Regions from separate parts of the Streptomyces sp. SL06 genome, predicted to be linked through region 2. Evidence: riboswitches for the same ligand, from Rfam matches in the RefSeq annotation. Region 2 holds a riboswitch; each other region holds the start of a gene.
What was found. Region 2 has a riboswitch for cobalamin ahead of metE (5-methyltetrahydropteroyltriglutamate--homocysteine S-methyltransferase). Riboswitches for the same ligand answer to the same signal wherever they lie in the genome.
Positions count from the first base shown of each region.

Region 1 (4,434 bases), 4.5 Mb from region 2:
CGAAGGGCCTGTCGCTCGCGGTGGCCGTGACGGGCATCCTGGCCACGATGCCGTACATCGCGCTCCAGTTGGTCGGCATCCAGGCCGTGCTGGACGTGATGGGCGTCGGCGGCGGCGAGAGCACCCACTGGTTCGTCAAGGACCTGCCCCTGCTGATCGCCTTCGGCGTGCTGGCGGCCTACACCTACTCGTCGGGGCTGCGCGCGCCCGCGCTGATCGCGTTCGTGAAGGACACGCTGATCTACATCGTGATCGCCGTGGCGATCATCTACATCCCGATCAAGCTCGGCGGGTTCGGCGACATCTTCGCCTCGGCGAACGACAAGTTCACCGAGACCGGCAGCGGCGGGCTGGTGCCGGGCGGGACCAGCCAGTGGACGTACGCCACGCTGGCGCTCGGCTCGGCGCTGGCGCTCTTCATGTACCCGCACTCGATCACCGCGACGCTGTCCTCTCGCAGCCGTGAGGTGATCCGCCGCAACACCACCATCCTGCCGCTGTACTCGCTGATGCTGGGGCTGCTCGCGCTGCTGGGCTTCATGGCGATCGCGGCCGGGGTCAAGGTGGACAACGGCCAGTTGGCGATCCCGCAACTGTTCGAGAACATGTTCCCCGCCTGGTTCGCGGGCGTGGCCTTCGCGGCGATCGGCATCGGCGCCCTGGTCCCGGCGGCAATCATGTCGATCGCGGCCGCGAACCTGTTCACCCGCAACATCTACAAGGACTTCATCAAGCCGGACGCCACGCCGCGGCAGGAGACGAAGGTCTCCAAGCTGGTGTCGCTGCTGGTGAAGGTGGGCGCGCTGATCTTCGTCCTGGGCATGGACAAGACGGTCGCGATCAACTTCCAGCTGCTCGGCGGCATCTGGATCCTGCAGACCTTCCCGGCCCTGGTCGGCGGCCTGTTCACCCGCTGGTTCCACCGCTGGGCGCTGCTCGGCGGCTGGGCGGTCGGCATGGTCTACGGCACGGTCGCCGCGTACGGCGTGGCCTCGCCGACCCAGAAGCACTTCGGCGGCTCCTCGCAGGAGATCCCCGGCATCGGCGAGATCGGCTACATCGGTCTCACCGCCTTCGTGCTGAACGTCCTGGTCACCGTGGTCCTGACCGTCGTCCTGAAGGCGGTCGGGGCGCCCGAGGGCGTCGACGAGACCCGGCCGGGCGACTACACGGCGGACGCCGGCGACCCCGGCGTCCAGGTCGAACTGCCGCCGGCCACGGCGGGCAGCTCGACCTGAGCCCCGGACCACCACGACGGGCCGCCGGAGAGAACCCGGCGGCCCGTTGTCGTACCCGTCGGGCACACTCGGGGTCATGGACTTCGTGATCCGGCGGGCGGCGACCGACGAGTACGGGACTCTGGGGGAGATCACCGCGCAGGCCTATCTGCGCGACGGTCTCCTCGACTTCGGGGAGAGCGACACGTACCTCGGCGAGCTGCGGAACGTGGCCAAGCGGGCGGCGGACGCCGAGGTGCTGGTCGCCGTGGCGGACGGCCGGGTGCTCGGCGGTGTGACCTTCGTGCCGTCCGGCGGCCCCATGGCGGACATAGCCCGGCCCGGCGAGGCCGAGATACGCATGCTCGCCGTCGCCCGCGAGGCACGCGGACGCGGGGCCGGCGAGGCCCTCGTGAGCGCCTGCGTCGAACGGGCCCGGGGCGTCGGGGGCTGTGCGCGCGTCGTGCTGTCGACCCAGCGCGCCATGCACACCGCCCACCGCCTCTACGAACGGCTGGGCTTCACCCGCACGCCCGACCGCGACTGGAACCCGGCGCCGGAGCTGTACGACATCACCCTCATCACCTATGAACTGACACTCTGACACCAGCGTGACACTACATCTGGGGGTGCTCGCGCAGCCCGGCACAAGATGTATGCTCATGCTCGCTGTCGCCGCAGGGGAATCCGGTGCGAATCCGGAACTGTCCCGCAACGGTGTACTTGTGCGTGTTCGCCTCCGAGCGTGATCACGCGCCGGTTCAGTCCGAGGACCTGCCGACAGTGTGCCCGGCCCTTCCGGTCCGGGTGCCATGACGTCCGGGCCTCGTGGAGTGGGCCGGTGGGCGCGACGCCGTGTGCGCTCGTGAGTTCCCCCCTGCCCTCCGCCAGGCCCCGTGCCGAGCGAGGGAGTGCCCCACGTGACCATCGCGCCAGCCGACCCGGTTTCAGCGACCCCGGTGACGACTTCAGCCACCCCGGTGACCGAGGAGTCCGACGGACCCGGTGCCGCCCTGCTGCGGACCCTGACCGGGCTGACCGCCGACCTGCCGGGCGCCGACCCCGGCCGGGTCGCCGGCGCCGCGCTGCGCGGCCGGTCCGCCCACGCGGACGAGTCCGAGCTGCGCGAGCTGGCCACGGAGGCGGCGGCCGGGCTCATCTCGGAGGACCCGGTCTACTCCAGGCTGGCCGCCCGGCTGCTGACCATCGGCATCCGCGCCGAGGCCGCCTCCCAGGGGGTCACCTCCTTCACCGGCTCGGTCGCCACCGGGCACCGCGAGGGCCTGATCGCCGACCGCACCGCCGCGTTCGTCCGGCTGCACGCCGACCGCCTGGACGCGCTGATCGACCCGGCCGCCGACGACCGCTTCGGCTACTTCGGGCTGCGCACCCTGCACAGCCGCTATCTGCTGCGGCACCCCCTCACCCGCAAGGTCGTCGAGACGCCCCAGCACTTCATGCTGCGGGTGGCCGCCGGACTCGCCGAGGACGACAGCCCCCGTTCGGTCGACGAGGTCGCCGCGCTCTACGGCCTGATGAGCCGCCTCGACTACCTGCCCTCTTCCCCCACCCTGTTCAACTCCGGTACCCGGCACGCCCAGATGTCGTCCTGCTACCTCCTGGACTCCCCCAAGGACGAGCTGGACTCCCTCTACGACCGCCTCCACCAGGTCGCCCGTCTGTCCAAGCACGCCGGCGGCATCGGCATCGCCTACTCCCGCGTCCGCGCCCGGGGTTCGCTGATCCGCGGCACCAACGGGCACTCCAACGGCATCGTCCCGTTCCTGAAGACGCTGGACGCCTCGGTCGCCGCCGTGAACCAGGGCGGCCGTCGCAAGGGCGCGGCGGCGGTCTACCTGGAGACCTGGCACGCCGACATCGAGGAGTTCCTGGAGCTGCGGGACAACACCGGCGAGGACGCCCGCCGCACGCACAACCTGAACCTCGCGCACTGGATCCCGGACGAGTTCATGCGCCGGGTGGACGCCGACGGCCGGTGGTCGCTGTTCTCCCCCTCGGACGTGCCCGAGCTGCCCGACCTGTACGGCGCGGAGTTCGACGCGGCGTACCGCAGGGCGGAGGAGGCGGGACTCGCCCGCAGGACGCTGCCCGCCCGTGAGCTGTACGGCCGCATGATGCGCACGCTCGCGCAGACCGGCAACGGCTGGATGACCTTCAAGGACACCGCCAACCGCACCGCCAACCAGACCGCGGAGCCGGGCCACGTCATCCACTCCTCCAACCTCTGCACGGAGATCCTGGAGGTCACGGACGACGGGGAGAGCGCGGTCTGCAACCTGGGCTCGGTCAACCTCGGCGCCTTCGTCGACCGGGCCGCCGGCGACATCGACTGGGAGCGGCTGGACGCCACCGTCCGCACCGCCGTCACCTTCCTGGACCGGGTCGTCGACATCAACTTCTACCCGACCGAGCAGGCGGGCCGCTCCAACGCCCGCTGGCGTCCGGTCGGTCTGGGCGCGATGGGCCTGGCGGACGTGTTCTTCCAACTGCGCCTGCCCTTCGACTCGCCCGAGGCGAAGGCCCTGTCCACCCGGATCGCCGAGCGCGTCATGCTCGCCGCGTACGAGACGTCCGCCGACCTCGCCGAGCGGGTGGGTCCCGCGCCGGCCTGGGAGAAGACCCGTACCGCCCGGGGCGTGCTGCATCCCGACCACTACGGCGTCCGGACGGCCTGGCCGCAGCGCTGGGCGGCGCTGCGCGAGCGCATGGCCACGACCGGGCTGCGCAACTCGCTGCTGCTCGCCATCGCGCCGACCGCCACCATCGCCTCCATCGCCGGCGTGTACGAGTGCGTCGAGCCGCAGGTGTCCAACCTGTTCAAGCGCGAGACGCTGTCCGGTGAGTTCCTCCAGGTCAACTCCTACCTGGTGGACGACCTCAAGCGGCTCGGCGTGTGGGACGCCCGCACCCGTGAGGCGCTGCGCGAGGCGAACGGCTCGGTGCAGGGCTTCTCCTGGATCCCCGAGGACGTCCGCGCGCTGTACCGCACCGCCTGGGAGATCCCGCAGCGCGGCCTGATCGACATGGCCGCCGCCCGCACCCCGTACCTCGACCAGGCCCAGTCGCTGAACCTGTTCCTGGAGACGCCGACCATCGGGAAGCTCTCCTCGATGTACGCGTACGCCTGGAAGCAGGGCCTGAAGACCACCTACTACCTGCGCTCCCGCCCCGCGACCCGCATCGCGCGCGCGGCTCG
Region 1 is NZ_JBSYOT010000002.1:2,302,150-2,306,583, forward strand. It holds gene mctP (monocarboxylate uptake permease MctP) at 1-1,238, shown strand, start outside; gene AC4IHM_RS10310 (GNAT family N-acetyltransferase) at 1,315-1,821, shown strand; cobalamin riboswitch at 1,874-2,013, shown strand; gene AC4IHM_RS10315 (ribonucleoside-diphosphate reductase subunit alpha) at 2,138-4,434, shown strand, end outside.
Region 1: another riboswitch for cobalamin. It lies ahead of AC4IHM_RS10315 (ribonucleoside-diphosphate reductase subunit alpha); the one in region 2 lies ahead of metE (5-methyltetrahydropteroyltriglutamate--homocysteine S-methyltransferase).

Region 2 (4,434 bases):
GGTCAGCCGCTCGGCGAAGTACTGCACCATGTCGTTGCGTTCGGGCTCGCCGTGCACCAGGACGTCGATCCCGGTCTTCTCCTGGAAGGAGACGACCTCCTCGATCTCGGCCTCGATGCGCTCCTCGTAGCCGGCCGTGCCGATGCGTCCCGCCCGCAGGTCGGCGCGGGCGCCGCGCAGTTCGGCGGTCTGCGGGAAGGAGCCGATGGTGGTGGTCGGCAGCGGTGGCAGATTCAGCTGGGCCCGCTGTGCGGCGGCGCGCTCGGCGTAGGGCCGCGAGCGGCGGGCGTCCGCTTTTGTGACGGCCTCGGTGCGGGTCCGGACGGCCGGGTCGCGGGTGATCGGCGATCCCGCGCGGGAGGCCAGGTCGGCGCGGTTCGCGGCGAGTTCGGCGGTCACGGCGCCGGCGCCGTGGGACAGCCCCCTGGCGAGGGTGACGGTCTCGGCGGTCTTCTGCCGGGCGAAGGCGAGCCAGCGCAGGACCTGCGGCTCGATGTCCCGCTCCGCGGCCGTGTCGAGGGGGACGTGCAGCAGGGAGCAGGAGGCGGACACGTCGACGCGGTCCGCCAGGCCCAGCAGGGTGCCCAGCGTACTGAGGGAACGGGACAGGTCGTTCACCCAGATGTTGCGTCCGTCGACCACCCCGGCGACCAGGCGCTTGCCGGGCAGTCCGCCCACGGCGGCGAGTTCGTCCAGGTTGGCGGCGGCCGGCCCGGTGAAGTCCATGGCCAGACCCTCGACCGGCGCCTTGGCCAGCACGGGCAGGGCCTCGCCCAGACGGTCGAAGTAGGAGGCGACCAGCAGCCGGGGCCGGTCGGTGAGGGCGCCCAGAACGCCGTAGGCGCGGGCGGCGGCGTCCAGTTCGGCCGGGGTGCGGTCCTGGACGAGGGCCGGCTCGTCGAGCTGCGTCCACTCGGCGCCGGCCGCGCGCAGGTCGGCCAGGATCTCGGCGTACACCGGCAGCAGGCGGTCGAGGAGGGTGAGCGGCTCGAAGTCCGCGGCGACGCCCGGGGCGGGCTTGGCGAGCAGCAGGTAGGTGACGGGGCCGACGAGGACGGGGCGGGCGGCCAGGCCCAGGGCGCGGGCCTCCCGCAGCTCGCCGACCTGCTTGGCGGAGTCGGCCGTGAACACCGTGTCCGGACCCAGCTCGGGCACCAGGTAGTGGTAGTTGGTGTCGAACCACTTCGTCATCTCCAGCGGCGCCACGTCCTGGGTGCCCCGCGCCATGGCGAAGTACCCGGCGAGCGCGTCGGCGGCGACGGCGTCCCGGTGGCGCTCGGGGACGGCACCGACCATGACGGTGGTGTCCAGTACGTGGTCGTAGTACGAGAAGTCACCGGTGGGGACCTCGTCGACGCCGGCCTCGGTCAGCTGCCGCCAGGTGGCGCGGCGCAGTCCGGCGGCGGTGGCGTGCAGGGCGTCGGCGTCGACACGGCCCCTCCAGTGGCCCTCGATCGCCTTCTTCAGCTCCCGGTTCGGGCCCTGCCTGGGGTAGCCGTACACGGTGGCGTGTGCGGTCGCGGACGTACTGGTCACGGAGATCTCCTTCGCGAGACGAATCCCTGAGATCCCGGCGACGGGACGAGAGCGCGAAGGGCGACGGCACCGGCGGTGCGACCTGGCGCGGTACGGCGCCGCGGTCCGCCTGGTGTGTACGCCGACCCGCCCTCGAGGTCACCGGGATGTCCGCGCACGAGCGGGTCGTACGCGGGCAGTTGGCAGGTCTTCGGACTCGTGGGCGCGTCCCCTTTCGCAAGGACACCTACTGGCCGTCGCTTCCCAGGTCCTTGTCGCCGGACCCAGTGCGTATGACGGCGGTCGTTCCCACTCACCGCTGCGGGGCAGTCCCGGATTCCCACCGGGTTCCCTCTTGCGACGCCTCCCGCCTGGCGGACGGGGCGAACCAGCTGCGCCGGCCAGCCTATCGGGTCCGCGCACGGGCGCGACCGGTCGTGTCCGGCATGCGGACGGTGCGGTGGGAGGACCCCGGGCCGTGCGCAGGCTCGGCGGCACCTCCCGTCGGCCGGCGGCGGAGCGGGCCTCCGGACGCCCCTGTGCCCCGCTGTTCGCCGTCCTGCGTCCCCGTTCGGGGGTGGCCAAGTGCCCCCCCGCCCGGCGGAAAGGGCGTTGTGGTCGTCCGTCGTCGCCCCCACCCTTCACTCATGTCCCCCGCCGACCCGCGCCCGGCCACCCGCGCCGTCACCACCATGGAGGCCGGGGCACGGGAGAACGGAGCGGCGCGGGCCGTCGTCCACCTGCATCTCGACTCCCGGCCCACGACCGGCACCGCGCTGTTGACGGAGCGGGGCTGGAGCGTCGTGCGCCGCCACCACGTCCTGCGCCGAGGCGGACCGTGCGCGGGTGCACGAGCTGCACCGGCGGGCGTTCGCGGACCACTTCGACTTCGGGCCGCGCGACTGCGCGCTCCGGCTGAAGGACATCGGCGCCGAGCGGCTGGACTGGTCCCTGGTGTGGATCGCCGCCGTCGACGGCCTGGGGGACACCGGGTTCCCGCTGGCCCGGGACGACCGTGAGGCCATGGGCCGGATCCGCAACCTCGGTGTGCTGCCCGAGGCCCGCGGTCGCGGTCTGGGGGGCCTCCTCCTGCGGCACGCCTTCGCCCGCTTCGCCGCGCGGGGCCGGGACACCGTGGGCCTCGGGGTCGGCACCGCGGACACCACCGGCGCCCCGCGGCTGTACGGCCGCAACGGCATGACGGTCCACTACGCGGTCGAGGACGGCCATGAGCGAACGGGCCTTCACCCGACGCTTTCGCGCACAGACGGGGGACAGCCCCGCCGTCTGGCGGGCCCGCGCACGCCTGCTCGCGGCCGTCCCGCTGCTGCGCACCGCGTCGGTCAGCGAGGTCTCCGGCCGGCTCGGCTACGCCTCGCCCGCGGCCTTCACCGCCGCCGACCCCGACCTGATGACCCTCCCGGTGGGCCTGGCCACCGTGAAGGACGCCTACGGCATCCAGTACGCCCGGTCCATGGCCTCCGCCCTGCTCGCCGCGCTGCCGCTGATCGCGGTCTTCCTCCTCTTCCAGCGCCGCATCGTCGACTCCGTGGCCACCACAGGCCTCGGCGGCGCCTGACCACCCCCGTCCCACCCGCCGCACACACGGGCCCGGCACCCCCGCGCCGGCCCACCGATCGACTGGAGCATGTGTTGCCCACTCACTGCGCACCGCGCCCGGAGTACCCGCGACCGCAGTTCGCGCGCCGCGACTGGCTCAACCTGAACGGCGCCTGGCAGTTCGAGACCGACCGGGGGGACAGCGGCCTCGAACGCGGCCTGCTGGACCGCGAACTGGCCCACGAGATCCTCGTCCCCTTCCCGCCCGAGTCCGAGCTGTCCGGCATCGGCGACACCGACTTCCTGGAGGCCGTCTGGTACCGCCGCGCCCTCAGCCTGCCCGCGCACTGGGCCGGACGCCGGGTGCTGCTGCACTTCGGCGCCGTCGACCACGACACCACCGTGTGGGCCGACGGCACGGAGGTCGCCCGCCACCGCGGCGGCTTCACCCCCTTCACCGCCGACCTCGGCGACATCGCCGGGACTGGGAGGGAGGTCGTCGTCACCGTCCGCGCCCGCGACCCCAAGTCCGGCCCGCAGGCGCGCGGCAAGCAGGCGGTCCGCTACGCCAACCACGACTGCAACTACACCCGGGTGACCGGCATCTGGCAGACCGTCTGGCTGGAGCCCGTCCCCGAGACACATCTGCGCCGCCCCCGGATCACCCCGGACCTGGCCGGCTCCGCCTTCCACCTCGAACTGCCCCTGTCCGGCAACCGGCCCGGCCACCGGGTGCGCGCCGTCCTCAGCGACGCCTCCGGCGAGGTGAGCCGTGCCGAGGCACGCGCCGACCTGGACCTCGCCCCGCGCCTGCACCTGCCGGTGCCGGACGACCGGCGCCGCGAGTGGAGCCCCGAGGACCCGCACCTGTACGACCTGCGCCTCGAACTCCTCGACGCGGCGGGGCGGGTCGTCGACGGCGCGGAGAGCTACGCCGGGCTGCGCGCCGTGGGCATCCGCGGCAAGGCCGTCCTGCTCAACGGGCGCCCGCTCTTCCAGCGACTCGTCCTCGACCAGGGCTGGTACCCCGACGGGCTGATGACCGCGCCGAGCGACCAGGCACTGGTGCGGGACATCGAACTGGCCGTGGCGGCCGGCTTCAACGGGGCCCGGCTGCACCAGAAGGTCTTCGAGGAGCGCTTCCTGTACCACGCGGACCGCCTCGGCTACCTGGTCTGGGGCGAGTTCGGCGACTGGGGCTGCGAGACGGGCGGCTCCTCGGGCGACAACCAGCAGCCCGACGCCTCCTACGTCGGCCAGTGGCTGGAGGCGCTGGAGCGCGACTACTCGCACCCCTCGATCATCGGCTGGTGCCCGCTCAACGAGACCTACCAGAAGCTGCACGACCGCATCACCCGA
Region 2 is NZ_JBSYOT010000002.1:6,787,391-6,791,824, forward strand. It holds gene metE (5-methyltetrahydropteroyltriglutamate--homocysteine S-methyltransferase) at 1-1,536, opposite strand, end outside; cobalamin riboswitch at 1,701-1,923, opposite strand; partial or broken gene AC4IHM_RS31200 (GNAT family N-acetyltransferase) at 2,214-2,736, shown strand; partial or broken gene AC4IHM_RS31205 (helix-turn-helix domain-containing protein) at 2,741-3,094, shown strand; gene AC4IHM_RS31210 (glycoside hydrolase family 2 protein) at 3,169-4,434, shown strand, end outside.

Region 3 (4,434 bases), 5.2 Mb from region 2:
CGGCGGCTGTTGCTGCTGTGCGTGCTGCTGGGCGTTCCGATCGCGCTGGCCTGTTTCTTCTTCGTCGGCCTCCAGCACCAGCTCCAGCACTGGGTGTGGACGTTGTTGCCCCGGGCGGCCGGGTACGACGCCCCGCCCTGGTGGTGGCCGCTGCCCGCACTGGTGCTGGCCGGGCTGGTCCTGGCGCCGATCGTGACCCGGATGCCCGGCGCCGGCGGCCATCTCCCGGTGGACGGTCTGGGCGGCGCGCCCGTCGGCCCCCGTGCGCTGCCCGGCACCGTCCTGGCCGCGCTGGCCACACTGCCGCTCGGCGTGGTGCTGGGGCCCGAGGCTCCCCTGATGGCCGTCGGCAGCGGCCTCGCCCTGCTGGCGGTGCGGCGGGCGGGCGCGGCCGGGGACCCGAGGGCGAGCGCGGTCCTGGCCACGGCCGGTTCCACCGCCGCGATCTCCACCATTCTCGGCGGTCCGGTGGTCGCGGCCGTACTGCTCATCGAGGGGGCCGGCCTCGCGGGCTCCCGGCTGGTCGTCCTGCTGCTGCCGTGTCTGCTGGCCAGCGCCGCGGGCGCCCTGGTCTTCACCGGCTTCGGACAGTGGACCGGCCTGAAGATCGGCGCCCTCGCCCTGCCCGACGTACCGCCGGTCGCCGCCCCGGACGCCGGGGACTTCCTGTGGGGCGTGCCCACGGCGGCACTGATCGCCGTACTGATCACGTCGACCCGCGCGCTGGGGCACCGCACCGCCGCGTGGACGCGGCACCGCACGGCCGTACGCACCGTCGTCTGTGCCACGGCGGTCGGGGTCTGCCTCGCCGCGTACGCGCTGATCACCGGCCGTTCCCCGGCCGAGGCGGCACTGTCGGGCCAGGCCGCCCTCGCCCAGCTCGCCGCGCACCCCCATGCCCGGCCGGTCGGCGCACTGGTCGCCCTGGTCCTCTGCAAGACGCTGGCCTGGGGCATCGCGCTGGGCGCTCTGCGCGGCGGCCCGATCTTCCCGGCCGTGCTGCTGGGCGCTGCGACGGCCATGGCCTGCTCCGGGCTGCCCGGCTTCGGCGCGACCCCGGCCCTTGCCCTCGGCATCTCCGCGGCGGCGGCCTCGGTGACGGGGCTGCCACTGTCCAGCGCGGTGCTCGCGGTGCTGCTCATGGGCGAAGACGCCTACGACCAGATGCCGCTGATCGTCACCGCGTCGGTCGTCGCCTTCGTCGTCACCCAGCTCGTACGCCGGCCGGACCCCGAGCCGCGGGGGGCGCTGTGAGGGGGCGCCGGGACTCCGCCGGACGTGCCAGGACGCGTACCCCCTGGGGGATGGCGCGGCCCTGGTTCGAGTGGGCCTGCGCCTCGGTGGTCATGGCCGTGGTCTACTTCCTGCTCCCCCTCGACCATCTGGGCCCGGGGCGCCCCGTGCTGAGCTGGCTGCTGTTCGCGCTGGCGCTGATCGTCGTGGCCGCGCTGCTGCTGCGCGAGGTCCGCGATGTCCTCGTCGAGCGCCCGGGGACCCGGCCAGGGGTGTTCATCCCGCTCCTGATGGTCCTGTCCGTGCACGTCTTCGCGGCCACCTACTACGCCCTCGCCAAGCAGCCGGGCGAGTTCAGCGGCCTGCGCACCCGCGTCGACGCCCTGTACTTCACCGTGGTCACGCTCGCCACGGTCGGCTACGGGGACATCACCCCGCGGGGCCAGGTGGCCCGGATCGTCACCGTCCTGCAGATCCTCTACACCTTCGTGTTCCTCACCGCCGCCGCGACCGCGCTGACCCGGCGGGTGCGCGACATGGTGGTCCGGCGGATGGAACAGGACCGGCGCGAATGACGGCGGTCCCGACGGCATCCGGTGACGGCGGTCCCGACGGCATCCGGTGACGGCGGTCCCGACGGCATCCGGCGGTTCGGCGAGCCTCTCGGCGGGGCCGGGCGGCGGAGCAGCGGCGGCAGCGGTTTCCGCAGTTCTGGGGCCCGCCGACCGGCCCGGTGCCACGTCCGCCGGACCGAAGGCCCGCTTGTCACCACCCCCGTGGGAGCACTACTGTCACCACGCCTTGGTGAACGGGAAATCCGGTGTGATGCCGGTGCGGCCCTCGCCACTGTGAATCGGGAAGTCCGGCTCCGGCCCTCACGGGCAGCCACTGGGTCCTTGTGACCCGGGAAGGCGGAGCACGGGCGGTGGTACCCGTCAGCCAGGAGACCGGCCAAGGCGCGTCGTCCATCCACGAGGTGCTGGAGAGGGTCTGCTGAGCCATGCACATAGCCGAGGGCTTTCTGCCACCGGCGCACGCGATCGCCTGGGGTGTCGCGTCCGCGCCGTTCGTCGTCCACGGAGTACGGTCACTCACCCGTGAGGTCCGGGAACACCCGGAGAGCACCCTGCTCCTCGGCGCCTCCGGGGCCTTCACGTTCGTTCTGTCGGCCCTGAAACTGCCGTCGGTCACCGGGAGTTGCTCCCATCCCACCGGCACAGGTCTGGGTGCCATCCTCTTCCGCCCGCCGATCATGGCCGTGCTGGGCACGATCACCCTCCTCTTCCAGGCGCTGCTGCTCGCGCACGGCGGGCTGACCACGCTCGGCGCCAACGTCTTCTCGATGGCGATCGTCGGCCCCTGGGCCGGATACGCGCTCTACCGGCTGCTGCGCCGCTACGACGTGCCGCTGATGGTCGCGGTGTTCTTCGGGGCGTTCGTCGCCGATCTGTCCACCTACTGCGTCACCAGCGTGCAGTTGGCGCTGGCCTTCCCGGACCCGAGCAGCGGATTCTGGGGCGCGCTCGGCAAGTTCGGGTCCATCTTCGCCGTCACGCAGATCCCGCTCGCGGTGAGCGAGGGCCTGCTCACGGTGATCGTGATGCGGCTGCTTGTGCAGTCCAGCAAGGGTGAACTGACCCGGCTGGGCGTCCTGTTGACCAAGCACGGCAAGTCCGGCACGGCCGACGGGGCGCAGCCTGGACCGACCGGGCCCGGCGAGCAGGAGGCGGTGGCCCGATGAACCGCAACACGAAGATCAACGCCCTGCTGCTGCTCGCCGTGGCCGCGCTCGCGGTACTGCCGCTGGTGCTGGGGCTCGGCGACCACAAGGAAGAGCCCTTCACCGGTTCCGACGCCGAGGCGGAGACGGCGATCACCGAGATCGAACCGGACTACGAGCCGTGGTTCTCGCCACTGTACGAACCCCCGTCCGGGGAGGTCGAGTCGGCGCTGTTCGCCCTCCAGGCCGCGCTCGGCGCGGGCGTACTGGCGTACTACTTCGGGCTGCGCCGGGGCCGGCGGCAGGGCGAGGAACGGGCGGCGACGGCGCTGCGGGACGCCCCCGGAGGGGACTGAGTGCTGCCGATCGACGCGGCGGCGCACAGCAGTCGCTGGCGCCGCCGGCATCCCGTGGACAAGGCCGTGCTCGGGCTGGGCCTGACCGTGCTGGCGATCTCGCTGCCGCCGTGGCCGGGCGCGGCGCTGGTGCTGGTGACGGCCCTCGCCGTGCTGCTCGGCCCGGCGGGCGTGCCGGGGCGCCGGCTGTGGCGGGCGTACCGGGTGCCGCTGGGTTTCTGCGTGACCGGGGCGCTGCCGCTGCTGGTGCAGGTCGGGGGCCCGGACGGGTTCCTGACGGCGGCGGACGGCGGGCCGGTGCGCGCCGGTGAGCTGCTGCTGCGTACGTCGGCGGCCTCGCTCGGGGTACTGCTGTTCGCGTTCACCACTCCGATGTCCGACCTGCTGCCCCGCCTGGTGCGGGCCGGGGTACCGGCGCCGGTGGTCGACGTGGCGCTGGTGACGTATCGCATGAGCTTCCTGCTGCTGGACTCCGTGCGCCGGGTCCGTGAGGCGCAGGCCGCGCGGCTGGGGCACACCACCCGGGCCGCCGCCTGGCGTTCGCTGGGCGGTCTCGGCGCGACGGCGTTCGTGCGGGCCTTCGACCGGGCGGCGCGGCTCCAGTCCGGGCTCGCCGGGCGCGGCTACGACGGCACCCTGCGCGTCCTGGTGCCCGAGGCGCGCGTCTCGGTGCCCTTCACGGCGGCGAGCGGCGCACTGCTGGCGGCGCTGGCCGCCCTCACCCTCGTACTGGAAGGGCCGCTGTCGTGAGCGAGACGACCGGGGCGACGGAGGCGACGGCACCCGTCCTGGTCGCCCTGCGGGGCGTGTCCTTCGGGTACGAGGAGGGACCGGACGTGCTGGTCGGGCTGGACTTCGAGGTGCGCGAGGGGCGCGCGCTCGCGCTGCTGGGCCGCAACGGCAGTGGCAAGACCACGCTGATGCGGCTGCTGAGCGGCGGACTGAGGCCGGGCGCGGGGACGTTGACGGTCGACGGGGCGCCGGTGAGGTACGACCGCAAAGGGCTGACCCGGCTGCGGACCACCGTGCAACTGGTCGTGCAGGACCCCGACGACCAGCTCTTCGCGGCGTCGGTGGGGCAGGACGTGTCCTTCGGGCCGCTGAACCTGGGCCTGCCCGACACGG
Region 3 is NZ_JBSYOT010000002.1:1,584,352-1,588,785, forward strand. It holds gene AC4IHM_RS07025 (chloride channel protein) at 1-1,254, shown strand, start outside; gene AC4IHM_RS07030 (potassium channel family protein) at 1,305-1,808, shown strand; cobalamin riboswitch at 2,019-2,203, shown strand; gene AC4IHM_RS07035 (energy-coupling factor ABC transporter permease) at 2,234-2,974, shown strand; gene AC4IHM_RS07040 (energy-coupling factor ABC transporter substrate-binding protein) at 2,971-3,309, shown strand; gene cbiQ (cobalt ECF transporter T component CbiQ) at 3,310-4,059, shown strand; gene AC4IHM_RS07050 (energy-coupling factor ABC transporter ATP-binding protein) at 4,056-4,434, shown strand, end outside.
Region 3: another riboswitch for cobalamin. It lies ahead of AC4IHM_RS07035 (energy-coupling factor ABC transporter permease); the one in region 2 lies ahead of metE (5-methyltetrahydropteroyltriglutamate--homocysteine S-methyltransferase).

Region 4 (4,434 bases), 400 kb from region 2:
CGGTGGGTGGGCAGGTCGAAGGCGACCGACAGGCCCTTCTGCCCGGCCGCGAGATTGCGGCGGTAGAAGGCGTTGGACTCCTCGGCCGTGGAGAACCCCGCGTACTGGCGGATCGTCCAGGGCTGGTTGACGTACATCGTCGGATAGGGGCCGCGCAGGTACGGCGCGATGCCCGGGTAGGTGCCCAGGAAGTCCAGGCCCTCCAGGTCGTGCCCGGTGTACAGCGGCTTGACCGCGATGGCCTCCGGCGTCTCCCAGAGGAGGTCGTCACCGTCGGCGGCCCTCTTCACGGCCGCCCGCCACTCGTCGAGGGAGGCGTCGGCGGACGGCGTCCCCAGCTCGATCGCCGAGAAGTCGGGGATGGACATCAGGACACTCCCATGCGGTCGAGGGCTGCGGTGAGTACGGCGACGGCGTCGCAGCCGGCGAAGACATAGCTGTCCACGCCCGCGTACGGTCCCGGACGGCCCGCGAGGAACACGTGCTCGGCGCCCGCCTCCCGCAACGCGGCGGCGGTGGACTCGGCCTGCTCCCCGTACAGCGCGTCACTGGAGCACAGGCACGCCTCCCGCGCCCCGCTCTGCGCGAAGCCGCCCTCGGTGACGGGCTCGATGCCGCCGGCCTGGAAGAGGTTGGCGGCGAAGGTGAGCCGGGCGGTGTGCGCGGCGGCCGGGCCGAGCGCGGTCAGATGGACCCGGGGCCGGGTGCCGGTCGCGGCCAGGTGGGCGTCCGAGCGGGCGCGCAGCGCCTCGAACGCCTCGTCCCGCCGCACCCGGGGCAGGCCGCCGGCCGGCTGCTCGGGCGCCGGCTCGCGCAGGACGGGCTTCTCGGCCAGGTGCGGGAACTCGCTGACCCCGGTGACCGGCTCCCGCCGCTTGGCCAGCTTCGCGCTGCGCACGGCCCAGGTCCGCGCCAGCCGCTCGCCGACCGTCCCGGAGCGCAGGGCGGCGGCCTGCCCACCCGCCCGTTCGATGTCCTGGAAGAACTCCCAGGCGGCATGGGCGAGTTCGTCGGTCAGCCGTTCCACGTACCAGGAGCCGCCCGCCGGGTCGATCACCCGGGCCAGATGCGACTCCTCGATCAGGATGGTGGAGGTGTTGCGGGCGATACGGCGCGCGAACGCGTCCGGCAGACCGAGCGCGTGGTCGAAGGGCAGCACGGTCACGGCGTCGGCGCCGCCCGTCCCGGCGGCCAGTGCGGCGACCGTGGTGCGCAGCATGTTCACCCACGGGTCGCGGCGCGTCATCATCACCGTCGAGGTCACCGCGTGCTGGAGCTGCGCGCCCGCGCGCGGCGCCCCGCAGACCTCGGCCACCCGCGCCCACAGCCGGCGTGCGGCGCGCAGCTTGGCGATGGTCAGGAACTGGTCGGCGGTCGCGGCGTACCGGAACTCCAGCTGGGCCAGGGCCTGAGCCGTGTCCAGTCCCGCCGCGGTCAGTTCACGCAGGTAGGCCAGGCCCGTCGCCAGCGAGCAGCCCAGCTCCTGGGCCGCCGAACCGCCGGCCTCGTGGTACGGCAGCGCGTCCACGGTCAGAGCCCGCAGACCCGGGTGGCGTACGGCGCACAGCCGGGCCAGCTCGGTCACCGGCGCGGTGTCGTACGAGCGGCCGGTGCGGGCCTCGTGGCCCAGCGGATCGGCACCGAGGTTGCCGCGCACGGCGTCCGCGCCGACGCCCCTCGCCTCGTACAGGCGCAGCAGCTCACGAGCGGCGGCCTCGAACGCGTCGCCCGGGTCCAGGACGACGGGGGCCAGGTCGAGGTGGACGCCGCCGAGGGCGCGATCGAGCGCGGCGACCGGAAGCCCCGCGGGTTCTCCGACGGCCAGCCACAGGGAGGTGACGCCGTTCTCCAGGTCGGCGAGGACCGACGCCCCGTCGGCCACCGTGTGCCGCTGGCGCACATCCCACCCGCCCGCGCTGCCGGCCTGCGCGCGGGCGCCGCGCACGAAGGGCGGGAAGCCCGGAAGACCGGGGTCGGGGGCGACATCACGCGCGGTGTACAGGGGGCGTACCCGCAGGCCGTCCTCCAGCACGGTGGACAGGGCGTCCTCCGCCTCGTCGTCGGGCACCTCCCTGCCCGACTTGCGCAGCACACCCGCCACCAGGCGCTGCCACTGCTCGTGTGTCGCGTGCGGGAACCCGGCCGCGAGGGCGAGTCCTTCGTCAGGCAGGAGCGTCATGGTCGGATGTTAGGACAGGCCGGTGGACCGGCAGCAGAGGAAGCGGTTGTGACCTTGTTCTCGCCGCGAGTGTGACACGGGCCGCTCACACACCACGAGGTGCGCCGCGCCGCGCCGACCGGACGGCCGAGGTGGCGACGGCGTGGGTGACGGCCGTCCCTCCCTCCGCGGGGATGCTCGCCCACGGCGACGTGCCGCGTCAATCGGGCCGCACCGTCCCCGGCGCGGGCGTGCCCGGCGCGTGCGCCCTGGCCTGCGGCGACAAGCGGCCACCCGGGTTCCGCCACGAGTAAGCATTCGGTGAGAGCGGATCCTCGCCCCTCGGCGCGGTATTGGTCATGTACGGGCCGAGGGGTACGGTTGCTCCGAATCGACGACGGCAGGACGGAAGCCGGTGGGAATCCGGCGCGGTCGCGCCACTGTGTGCCGGCCCCTTCACAACGGGGGCGGCGAGTCAGACCCGTAGCCGTCGTCATGTGCACCACCGAAATGGGACGCGAACTCCCGGAGGAGGCCCCCGCCATGGCGCAGCATGTCGCCCCGCCGACCGCCACCAGCCCCGCCCTGCCCGCCAAACTGCCGATCGGCGCCATCGTTCCGTGGGCGGTCTTCTTCGGCGTCCTGATGCTGGTCCTGCTGTACTTCGTCGGTGCCGAACAGGGTGCCACCGCCCTCGTCTCCGGCGAGGACGTCCACGAGTGGGTGCACGACGCCCGCCACCTGCTCGGCTTCCCCTGCCACTGACGCCGGGAGCCGACATCCTCATGAACTCCACCACGGTGCGCAACCTGCTCGTGCGGGGCATGCTCGCGGGCCTGGGCGCGGGTGTACTCGCGCTGGTCGTCGCCTACTTCCTCGGTGAGCCGAACGTCGACCGGGCGATCGGCTTCGAGGAGGCCCACGCCCACGCCCACGAACACGAGGCCGAACTCGTCTCCCGGAGCCTTCAGTCCACCGCGGGCCTGGCCACCGGTGTCCTGGTCTACGGGGTCGCCTTCGGCGGCATCGCCGCCCTCGCCCACTGCTTCGCCCTCGGCCGCGTCGGCCGCCTCACCCCGCGGGCCACCGCGCTGCTGCTGTCCGGCTGCGCCCTGCTCGCCGTCTACGTCGTGCCGTTCCTCAAGTACCCGGCCAACCCGCCGGCCGTCGGTGACGCCGACACCATCGGCAGGCGGACCACCCTGTACTTCCTGATGATGGTGCTCGGGGTTCTGCTCGCGGTGGCCGCGGCCATCCTCGGCAAGCGGCTCGCCCCGAAGCTCGGCACCTGGTACGCCACCGTCGCGGCGGTGGCCGCGTTCGGCGTCGTGATCGGCGTGGCGTACGCGCTCCTGCCGGCCGTCAACGAGGTGCCGAGCGACTTCCCGGCCACGGTCCTGTGGCGGTTCCGGCTCTCCGCGCTGGCCATGCAGGTCACCCTGTGGGGCGGCTTCGGCCTCCTCTTCGGCGACCTGGCCGAGCGGCTGCTGAACCCCAGGTCCGCCGTCGCGGCCCCGGCGACGGCTCCCGGCTGACCGCCCCGCGTTCATGCACGAGGGCTCTCCGGCGCCTCCAGCGGGCGCCCCAGCCGCAGATTCCACCGTCCGGACCTGCCGGTCAGCTCCGTCGCCGTCAGGGGCGGCACATCCAGCCGCCAGAAGGCCGTGGCGGGCAACCCCAGCGCGTGGACGACGGCCGCACGCACGACCTCGGGCTCGACCACGGCGTGCGTGCGCCCGTCCGTCCGCGCGGCGTCGAGCCACCGGGCCGCCCGAGCACACAGGTCCCGGACGGACTCCCCACCGTGCGGTGCGCAGGCCGGGTCGGTGAGCCAGCGGGTCATCGCCTCCGGCTCGCGGGCGGCGACCTCGTCGAGGGTCAGGCCCCGCCACCGGCCCACGTCCAGGGGCCCCAGTGCCGGCTCGTCCTCACCACCCAGCCCCAGAGCCACGGCCGTCTCGCGACACCGCACACTTTCCGGGGAGACGACCGCACGGCCGGCCCGGGGCAGCGAGCCGGCCGCCGCGCGCGCCCGAGCGGCCCCCGCGTCGTCGAGCGGCCCGCCGTCGTCGAAGCGGGCCTGCCGCAGCGACCGGCTCGTCGCCGGCGAGATGAGAACGACTCTGCTGGTCACGCGGCGGTGCCTCCTGCTCCTTGACGAGTGTGCGGCCGACGGCGAGAGAAAGGACAGCGTATGGCACAGGAGTACGCAGCCGGCGGCGGCCGGGGCCCCGGCGGGACAGGGCCGCTGATCGTGGTGGCGGCGGTCGTCGTGG
Region 4 is NZ_JBSYOT010000002.1:7,184,662-7,189,095, forward strand. It holds gene scpA (methylmalonyl-CoA mutase) at 1-368, opposite strand, end outside; gene AC4IHM_RS32820 (methylmalonyl-CoA mutase family protein) at 368-2,179, opposite strand; gene AC4IHM_RS32825 (hypothetical protein) at 2,326-2,472, shown strand; cobalamin riboswitch at 2,540-2,664, shown strand; gene AC4IHM_RS32830 (CbtB domain-containing protein) at 2,702-2,923, shown strand; gene AC4IHM_RS32835 (CbtA family protein) at 2,944-3,693, shown strand; gene AC4IHM_RS32840 (histidine phosphatase family protein) at 3,705-4,292, opposite strand; gene AC4IHM_RS32845 (NUDIX hydrolase) at 4,353-4,434, shown strand, end outside.
Region 4: another riboswitch for cobalamin. It lies ahead of AC4IHM_RS32830 (CbtB domain-containing protein); the one in region 2 lies ahead of metE (5-methyltetrahydropteroyltriglutamate--homocysteine S-methyltransferase).